3 regions of the Mesorhizobium sp. M3A.F.Ca.ET.080.04.2.1 genome follow, and region 1 is predicted to be linked to each of the others. Evidence: predicted binding sites of a transcription regulator. Region 1 holds the regulator's gene; each other region holds the start of a gene.

Region 1 (3,275 bases):
GAACGTGCGCGACATCGGTGGCGGCAGCATCGAGGTGACCGAACCGACCAAAGCGGGCCGCAATATCCGCCTCCGCGGACTGGACTTCGGCCAGGGCGACATGCTGCTCGAGAAAGGTCGCCTGCTCGATCCGGCAGCACTTTCACTCGCGGCATCTGCCAATCATGCAAATGTCAATGTCGTCCGGCGGCCGCTGGTCGCGATCATCGCCACCGGCGACGAATTGCAGCCGCCCGGCAGCGAACTTGGACCCGACCAGATCATCTCGTCCAACGCCTATGGTGTCGCCGCCGTGGCGCAATCGGTTGGAGCACGCGCGCTCGACCTCGGCATCGCCGCGGACCGGCACGAAGCGATCGCAGCTCTGGTCAGGAAGGCCGTAGCGGCCGGCGCCGATGTCATCGTGACGCTCGGCGGCGCCTCGGTCGGCGACCACGATCTGATCCATGGCGTGCTGACCGGCGAAGGCATGCAGCTCGATTTCTGGAAAATCGCCATGCGGCCCGGCAAGCCATTGATGTTCGGCCGCCTCGGCAATACCCGCTGCATCGGCCTGCCTGGGAATCCGGTCGCAAGCCTTGTCTGCTCGCAGCTGTTCGTGAAGCCGCTTCTGGCGCGCCTCGCAGGCCGCAGCTTCAGCCAGGACGTTCGCAGGGCTCGGCTGGGCGCCGCATTGCGGGCCAACGATGTCAGGCAGGACTATGTGCGTGCCGTTGTGCGCGACGATCGCGGAGCGTTGGTTGCGACTCCGTTCGGCATCCAGGATTCCTCGATGCTGAGAATGCTGGCCGATGCCAACGGCTTGATCGTGCGCGAACCTTTTGCGCCGGCAGCTGAAGCCGGCGCCGCATGCAGCGTGCTGATGCTACGCTGAACAAAACGTCAACACATTCATTAAACTTTAAACGGTTGCGGAACACAACTGGAACAGATAGTGTTTGTTCTGGGTTTGTTTTTCCGATTCTGGTTCCAGAACCCGTTGGGGGCCGCCATGCTGACGCGTAAACAACATGAACTGCTGATGTTCATCCATGAACGGCTCAAGGAAAGCGGCATTCCGCCGTCTTTCGACGAGATGAAGGAGGCGCTCGACCTTGCCTCGAAGTCGGGCATCCATCGGCTGATCACGGCGCTGGAAGAGCGCGGCTTCATACGCCGGCTGCCGAACCGGGCGCGCGCGCTCGAAGTGCTGCGGCTGCCCGATTCGATCGCGCCCGGCCTCAACGCCGCCAAGAAGTTTTCGCCGAGCGTCATCCAGGGAAGCCTCGGACAAGGCAATCTCGGCCGGCAGATCAAGCCGGCGGCGCCCTCGCGCACACCCGCACCCAGCAATGACGATGACGCTGTTTCGGCGGTGTCCATTCCGGTGATGGGCCGTATCGCCGCCGGTGTGCCGATCGACGCCATCCAGCACCAGACGCATTCGATCACAGTGCCGCCGGACATGATCGCCGGCGGCGAGCACTATGCCTTGGAAGTCAAAGGCGACTCGATGATCGAGGCCGGCATCTTCGACGGCGATACGGTCATCATCCGCAACGCCAATACGGCGAGCCCCGGTGAGATCGTTGTGGCGCTGGTCGATGATGAGGAAGCGACGTTGAAGCGCTTCCGCCGCAAGGGCGCTTCGATTGCGCTGGAAGCCGCCAATCCGGCCTATGAGACCCGCATCTTCGGGCCGGACCGGGTCAAGGTTCAGGGCAGGCTCGTCGGGCTGATCCGCCGTTACTGAGCGGTTTGTGGCTTGGCGTCGGGCTTTTCGGGCCGCTTGTAAGGCGGCAGCCCCCTTGCCTCGCGCGAGTATTTTCGCTGCTCATGCCAGGGCCGATAGGGCCTGTGGACGGCATACTGAATCTCGGCTCGCGCGGTTGCCGATTGCGGGTCGAAGAAGACGGCAGCGCTTCCGTCGCGTGCCAATTGCCGCTTGGTCACGACGAGGATTCGGGGATCCCGGCAAGGATTGTAGGCCGTGGCGTCATTGATGACGATGAGATCGGCGAAGCCGCAGGCCGGCTTGGCGCTGTCGCGATTCTCTGCGAGCGCGACGATCGCACCGGAAGGATGCCGGCCGATGCAGAGGTCGCCGGTGCAATAGAAGGGCGAACCCGGCGGCAGGTCGACAGGATCGGCGATGTCCGTCGTCCCGTTTGCGAATGTCTCGGGCGGCACGATCGTTTCGGCCAGCAGCGCCCGTTTCCAGTTGTCGGTTATGAACTCGTTCGAGCTTGCTCGATTGATGGCGAGTTCGCCGCCGCCGATCGGCATCGCAACCAGATGCGCATCCTCGGAGATGAGCACATCCGGGGTACGGACATGCGGAATGGCCAACAAGGCCGCAATCGCGAAGGGAACGGCGCCGAGCCTGAGCCAGGTGGTCGCCATGGTCGCGATGACCAGCGCGACCGTCGCCAGCAGCACAGACTGTATCGAGATCAACCCCACTGCATCCACTGGTGAACGTTCGGAAAACCATCCCGAGATGGCGACCATCGCCGTCAGGCCTTTGCCCATCACATAGAGGAAAGGCCCGTCGAAGCCGAACGGCATCATCAGCACGCTGAAGACCGCGAACGGCATGACAACCAGCGAGACGATCGGCATCACTGCCAGATTGGCCAGCAGGCTGAGCGGCGATACGCGCTGGAAATGCCAGATGGCAAACAGCGCCGTTGCGCTTCCGGCGATGATTGATGTCATCGCGCCGCCGCCCACGCCAACCGCCAGCTTCCGGGACAGGTATCCGAGAAACGAGCGCTTTGCCGGTGGCGCTCTCACTTTGTCGGCGCGGTAGTCAGCCCAACCGGCATAGGCGCCGACAAGGGCGGCGGTCGCGGCGAACGACATCTGAAAACTTGGGCCGACCACTTCATGCGGCGAAACCACGATCACCGCGATTGCCGAAATCGCCAGGTTGCGCATGGTCAGCGCCGCCCGGTCGAAGACAACGGCAACCAGCATCACCGCCAGCATGATGAAGCTTCGTTCGGCGGCCACAACGATGCCGGAAATGACCAGATAGGCTGCAATCGACAGCAGCGCGATCGCCGCAGCATATTTCTTGACCGGCCGGCGGGAAGAGAAATCGGGAAGCAGCGCGAAGGCGCCGCGCAGCAAAAGCATGATCGTGCCGGCGACCAGCGCCATGTGCAGTCCCGAAATCGAGATGATGTGGTAGATGCCGGTCCTTCGCACCGCCTCGTTGATGTCTTCTGGAATGCCGGCGCGAACGCCAACGATCAGCGCCGCCGCGATCTCGCCTTCGGGACCGCCGACGG
Region 2 (3,275 bases), 1.2 Mb from region 1:
CCGTCGCGAAGCTCGGCCATGGCCCATTTTTCTTCGGTCAGGGCTATGCGCGCTGCAGGCTGACCAGCAGCACGAAGCCGACGCCCGCTTTCCTTGGCGACGGCGCTTCGATCGTCGAGCCGGTGTCGGCGCGCATCATCGGCACCGCCAGCACCGGGGCGGCAAGCAGCATCAGGATGAGCGCCGCCCGCGGCAGGAGCCCGAGGGTGGTCATGGCGCTGGCAGCGATGCGGTTCATGGTCGTTGTTTCCCGTTTGAGGGTTGGTCGGTTCAGCGGTTGAAATGGTTCATGCAGCCCAGCCGGCAGGAAGCTGCAGCCTCAAAGGAGCGTGCCGGCCGGTCTGCCTGCGCGACGAGGACGGCGAAGAGCATGCCGAACAGGCTCATCAATAGGCAGACGATGGTGAAGCGGCGCGCAAGCATTGGGTCTCTCTCCTTCAATGGAGAAGAGATTGCCCGAATGCCGCTGAACCTGTTCTGAGACCGGCATTCATCTGCCGTTCAAAATTCGCTGACGCTGCCGGGTGCACTTTGCCGGCGGCAGCGCCCGTTGTTCCCTGGCCGCCAGCGAGCCGGGCAAAAAGAACGGGGCCGCCAGGGCCCCGTTCCAAGATCATCGCTTGCGAGTCGATTAAAGCTTGGTCCAGGTCTGGGTCTTGCAGATCAGGCCGCCAAGCACGCAGCCGCTCATCTTGAGCGAGGTGCCGGAGATCGTCGCCTTGCCGGAATAGGTCTTGTCGGTTTCCGGATCGGTTATGGTGCCGGTATACTTGTTGTCGCCGGCTGCCTTGAAGGAGCCGATGGTCTTGCCGGCATATTTGCCGGACTTCAGTGTGATGGAAAACGCGCCGCTGCCGGCGATCGCCGCCGTCGAGCCGGATTGCGTCTTCCAGTTGCCCTCGATCGGATCGGCCCATGCGGCGCCAGCCATGATCAAGGTGGCCCCCAGGGCCAGGCTCAGTTTTCGAAACATCGTGTGTCCTCCCGGTAGATTCGAGCGGGGCAAGTCCGCCTCTGCCCTTTACGCAAACGTCAACCTAGTGCAGCTCTCGCCGAAACGAAAGCGGTGCCCTCACGGAAGCTTGCAGCATTTTGCGGCGAAAAATGAACCAGTGGCGATCGCGGCTTCGATTTTCGTGGTTAGTGAAGTCTTGATTCCGGGAGCCGAAATTTTCGTCGATTTTTGCCGGAACAGGCCGAATTGCGCGCTTCCTATGCTTAACGATTTCCCGTGTTTACCTCTTGTTTTAGCTTTGTTTTCTTCGAATTAAGCACGCCATTTAACGACGGATTCAAGGCCAGGCTTCATCCTCGAAAGCATCGAAAGAGCGGCCCGCCCCACCCGACAAGGGGGACCGAACAAGGCAGCTCTCGGGAGCCAGACAGGGGATTGAAATGGCACGTTTTGAGATGTTGGAAGACGGCTTCGGCGCCATGGGGGCAACCGCCCAGGCCGATATTCTTTTCGAACTGGGCATGATGTATGCCACCGGCCGCGACTGCGAGACCGACGTCGTCGCCGCCCACAAATGGTTCAACATCGCTGCCATCAAGGGCTCCCTCCGCGCCGCCGAGTTGCGTTCGGAACTGTCGGCCACCATGTCGAAGACCGACATCGCCAAGGCGCTGCGCGAAGCACGCGAATGGATGACGATGCACTGAGGCAAGCAGGACGGGAACACTTCGGGCAAGACCGCGGCAAGACGGTCGCCCACAGGAGAAGACCGCGGCAAGACGGTCGCCCACAGGACAAGGCCGCGGCAAGACGGTCGCCCACAGGACAAGGCCGCGGCAAGACGGCCCGGACGAACGGACGACAGGGAAGTAGGCGGGTTTCGGGAGCGGGGGTGTTTGGAAACGCTCGATTGGCAAAAGCCGCGACCGGCCGGGACAAGGCCGGCGCGGCTTTTGGCATTTCACGGCCTGCCAGGTGGTCACTGCCGGACATCGGCCTATATCAACCTGGCGGGTCCGCCGCTCTGATCACAGGCCCAATCGAGTGCCGTCGATGCGCCAAGACAGGCTGGTTCAACGGTGAAATGGTCCCGCCTTCTGAAAGAAGCGCGGCCTGAGCGGTCGCGCGTGAGTGGAGGAGGTCTATCACCATGAAAAAATTTGGTCTTTTGAGCGCGGCCGCATTGGGCCTGATGATGAACGCATCGATCGCGTTCGCCGACGACATCACCATCTCGGTGGTCGGTCCCATGACCGGCCAGCTCGCCAATATCGGTGACCAGTTCAAGCAGGGCGCGCAGGCCGCCGCGGACGCCATCAACGCCGCCGGTGGTGTCAACGGCAGCAAGATCAAGATCGACATCCAGGACGACCAGTGCGATCCGAAGCAGGCCGTCTCGGTCGCCAACCGCATCGTCGCCGACGGCACCAAGTTCGTCGACGGTCACGCCTGCTCGGGCTCGAGCATCCCGGCTTCCGCCGTCTACGCCGAGGCCGGCACGCTGATGATGACCCCGGCGTCCTCCAATCCGGAACTGACCGACGCCGCCGCCAAGGCCGGCTGGCCGACGATCATGCGCCTTTACACGCGCGACGACGCGCAGGGCGCCTTCATCGGTCCTTGGATCGCCAAGAAATACGCCGGCAAGAATGTCGTGGTCCTGCACGACAAGAGCGCCTACGGGCAGGGCGTGGCCGACGCCGTCAAGGCGACCATGAATGCCGGCGGCCTCAAGGAGGTCGACTATGAAGGCATCAACGCCGGCGAGAAGGATTATTCGGCCTTGGTCACCAAGCTGAAGCAGCTCAAGGCCGACGTCGTCTATTTCGGCGGCTACCACCCGGAGGCCGGTCTCATCCTGCGCCAGGCGGCCGAGCAGAACGTCAAGTTCCAGCTCATCATGCCGGATTCGATCGCCTCGCCGGAGTTCTGGCAGGTTGCCGGCCCGGCCGGTGAAGGCACAATGTTCGTCTTCCCGTCGGACCCGCAGGCCAAGCCCGAAGCCAAGGACGCCGTTGCCAAGATCAAGGCCGGCGGCTTCACGCCGGAAGGCTTCACGCTGTTCTCCTATGCCGTGGTTCAGGCCGTGGCCGAGGGCGTCAAGCGTGCCGGCAGCGACGATCCGGCCAAGGTCGCCGAGGCGCTGAAGAACGGCCAGCCGATCAGCACCGTCGTCGGCGACGTCATTTTCGATGAGAAGGGCGACCTGAAGAACGCCAGCTATGACATCAATCAGTGGCACGACGGCAAATACGCGCCGATCAAACCGTAGTCGCATCTGTTCGTGTGGAAATGGCCGGGCTCTCGCCCCGGCCATTTT
Region 3 (3,275 bases), 720 kb from region 1:
GCCCAGATCCTGCCCGGCCTGGCGATTGATCTCGACGAAGCGGACATTGAGCTGCACCTGCTGCGAAGACGAGATGTTGACCGAGTTGATCACCTCTTCATTGCCGGAGAAGCGCGAGGCGATCTTGCTGGCCTTGTCGGCCGCGACCGCATCTTCGGCCTGCCCCGACAGCACCACCCGTCCATTGGCGGACCCGACCTTGATGTTGGCGTCAGGCACGCTGGCGCGGATCGTGTTGGCCAACTGCTCGGTATCCAGCGTCACCTCGATGTCGATGGTGCCGACGAGCTGCTTGTTCTGGTCGAATAGCGCGATGCCAGTGGTGCCGAGATTGTTGCCCAGCACATAGAAGGACTTGTCGGTCAGCGGGTTGACGTTGGCGATCTCCGGATCGCCGATGACGATCTGGTAGAAGGCCGCGCTGGTCATGATCGTCTTCGGCTTGCCCTTGGCCACCTTGATGGAGGCGTTCTTGGTCGCCGAGACGTAGACGACGTCGTTGTTTGCCTCGGCCGGCGCGCCGAATGCAAGCATTCCGGCGGCCGCCAGGAAGGCCCCCGCTGTCATTGCGCGCAGAAGGCGCAGCCCTCTCGTCGTCCGCTTTCCATTCAACACAGGCATTGTCCCGTCCCCGGCCGGTCCCCACCGGCTATTGTTCTTGTTCCTTGGAAGGAACCTCGTATTCCTCGGCTTGCCTGGCAGGAACCTTGTATTCCTCGGCCTTCGTGCCGCGCGTGACGATGATCGTGCGGAACGTCGGCTTCTCCGGCTCCTTCACCACGGCATCGATCACGGAACCGGCCGCAGTCTGCGCCTTGGCCGCCACCGAGCCGCCGAAGGAGGAGATGGTGGTGATCTCGCTGTTGCTGGCGCTCGCGTCGGCGGCGGATCGCAAGGACAGCGACAATGAGCCGACGGTGCGCGCCAGCGCCACCTTTTGCGCCCCTTCATTGGTCACTTCGATGGTCACCGAATTGGCGACCTTCGGCTCGGTCTTGCGCTCGTCAGCGCCCTGCCCGACCGAAAGCACCTTGGCGTCGGAGACGACGATCTCGGAGGTGACCGTGGATCCGGCCGCCCCCTGTGCATTCTTGGCCACTTCCTGGATTTCCCCGGCATCGCGGGTCAGCACGACATCGACCCGGTCGCCAGGCGTGATGAAGCCGCCGACGCCTGCGATTTCGTCCGTGCGGATGGTGACGGCCCGCATCCCTGGCGAGAGCATGTTGGAAAGCGTCGCGCGCCCATTCGGCCCTGACAGTTTGGCGAGCAGCACCGGCTCGTTGACTTCCATCGGCGACAGAACCACGCGGCTGCCATCGGCTAGCAGCTTGTCGATGGTGGGAAAGGCGCCCTGCGGCAGGGAATCCTGCGGCCACGGGATCTCGGTGAGCTGGGATCGGCCGAGTTCCATGCCGTAGCGCAGCGGCGCGCTCGCCACCACGATGGTCTTGAATTCGACCTTGGGTTCCTGTGGCGATGGCACGGAGACCACCCTGACCTCGGACTGGGCTTTTGCCTGGCTTTTGACCCAGAAGTCCGCGGCAAAGATCGAGATCGCGCCGAACACGGCGGCGATACCGATCATGGTTATGGCCCTGCCCCTCACAATGAAACCCCTGACGCCCCGTGGTCTTTTGCTTGTTGCACTTCACGTTAGGCATCATTGTTAAAGAATCAGGAATCCGACGGTGTGCGGAGCGCCCTATTTCCGGCGGCTTGGTTATCGAATGGTTTTAGAATAAGAGAGACTTTGAACCCTGAACGGAACAGGAACTCGTTCGCCCGCCAAAAGCGTGGCAGTATCGAGCAGTGATTCGCAGTACCGGACTTAATGGCCAGCATGGACGACACCAGCGATCTTTTCGGCAATCGTGAGAAGCAGCCGCAGCAGGTGCGGGCGCCGTCGCGCCCGGCCGATCCGCTGGTGCAGGCCGCCAAGCGTTCGAGCGCCGCCCGCGACAGCAGCGACAGCTACAGCGCCGCCGATATCGAGGTGCTGGAGGGCTTGGAGCCCGTCCGCCGGCGGCCCGGCATGTATATCGGCGGCACTGACGACAAGGCGATGCACCACCTGTTCGCCGAAGTCATTGACAATTCGATGGACGAGGCGGTTGCCGGCCACGCCACCTTCATCGACGTCGAGCTGTCGGCCGACGGCTTCCTGACAGTCACCGACAATGGCCGCGGCATCCCGGTCGATCCGCACCCGAAATTCAAGAAGCCGGCGCTCGAAGTCATCATGACGACGCTGCATTCGGGCGGCAAGTTCGACTCCAAGGTCTATGAGACCTCCGGCGGCCTGCACGGCGTCGGCGTCTCCGTGGTCAACGCGCTGTCGGATCACCTCGAGGTTGAGGTCGCGCGCGGCCGTCAGCTCTATCGCCAGCGCTTCTCGCGCGGCATTCCGGTGAGCGGGCTGGAGCAGCTCGGCGAGGTGCACAACCGGCGCGGCACCAGGATCCGCTTCCATCCCGACGAGCAGATCTTCGGCAGGGGCGCCGCCTTCGAGCCGGCGCGCCTTTACCGCATGACGCGCTCGAAAGCCTATCTGTTCGGCGGCGTCGAGATCCGCTGGACCTGCGACCCGTCGCTGATCAAGGAAAAGGATCAGACGCCGGCCAAGGCAGAGTTCCATTTTCCCGGCGGCCTGAAGGACTATCTCAAGGCGACGCTGGGCGACGAGTTCCAGGTCACGCGTGAGGTTTTCGCCGGAAAAAGCGACAAGCAGGGCGGCCACGGCTCGCTGGAATGGGCGGTGACCTGGTTCGGCGGCGACGGCTTCCTCAACTCATACTGCAACACCATCCCGACCGCCGAAGGCGGCACGCACGAGGCCGGCTTCCGCAATGTGCTGACGCGCGGCCTGCGCGCCTATGCCGACCTCATCGGCAACAAGCGCGCCTCGATCATCACGTCGGAAGACGTCATGATCTCGGCGGCCGGCATGCTGTCGGTGTTCATCCGCGAGCCGGAGTTCGTCGGCCAGACCAAGGACAGGCTGGCGACGATCGAAGCGATGCGCATCGTCGAGACCGCGATCCGCGACCCGTTCGACCATTGGCTGGCCGACAATCCGCAGGAAGGCTCCAAGCTTCTGGAGTGGGTGATCGCTCGCGCCGACGAGCGCGTGCGCCGTCGCCAGGAAAAGGAAGTTTCGCGCAAGACCGCTGTGCGCAAGCTGCGCCTGCCGGGCAAGCTCGCCGACTGCACCCAGAATGCCGCCGCCGGTGCCGAACTGTTCATCGTCGAAGGCGACTCGGCCGGCGGTTCCG

Evidence for each region. Region 1 encodes LexA, which represses DNA repair genes until DNA is damaged. Its sites were predicted from a motif close to TGTTCNNNNTGTGTTCNG; they were not measured.
Region 2: a site for LexA is predicted at 1,244-1,261, ahead of EJ074_RS08110 (sel1 repeat family protein). Genes of this name have one in related genera too.
Region 3: a site for LexA is predicted at 1,761-1,778, ahead of parE (DNA topoisomerase IV subunit B). Genes of this name have one in related genera too.

Annotation. Positions count from the first base shown of each region.
Region 1 covers NZ_CP034451.1:454,783-458,057, reverse strand. Annotated here, with positions in the region: gene glp (gephyrin-like molybdotransferase Glp) at 1-874, shown strand, start outside; gene lexA (transcriptional repressor LexA) at 992-1,732, shown strand; gene EJ074_RS02040 (ComEC/Rec2 family competence protein) at 1,726-3,275, opposite strand, start outside.
Region 2 covers NZ_CP034451.1:1,638,253-1,641,527, reverse strand. Annotated here, with positions in the region: gene EJ074_RS08120 (hypothetical protein) at 44-238, opposite strand; gene EJ074_RS29645 (hypothetical protein) at 271-423, opposite strand; gene EJ074_RS08115 (DUF2147 domain-containing protein) at 632-973, opposite strand; gene EJ074_RS08110 (sel1 repeat family protein) at 1,396-1,662, shown strand; gene EJ074_RS08105 (ABC transporter substrate-binding protein) at 2,106-3,227, shown strand.
Region 3 covers NZ_CP034451.1:5,899,937-5,903,211, reverse strand. Annotated here, with positions in the region: gene EJ074_RS28165 (type II and III secretion system protein family protein) at 1-534, opposite strand, end outside; gene cpaB (Flp pilus assembly protein CpaB) at 650-1,588, opposite strand; gene parE (DNA topoisomerase IV subunit B) at 1,844-3,275, shown strand, end outside.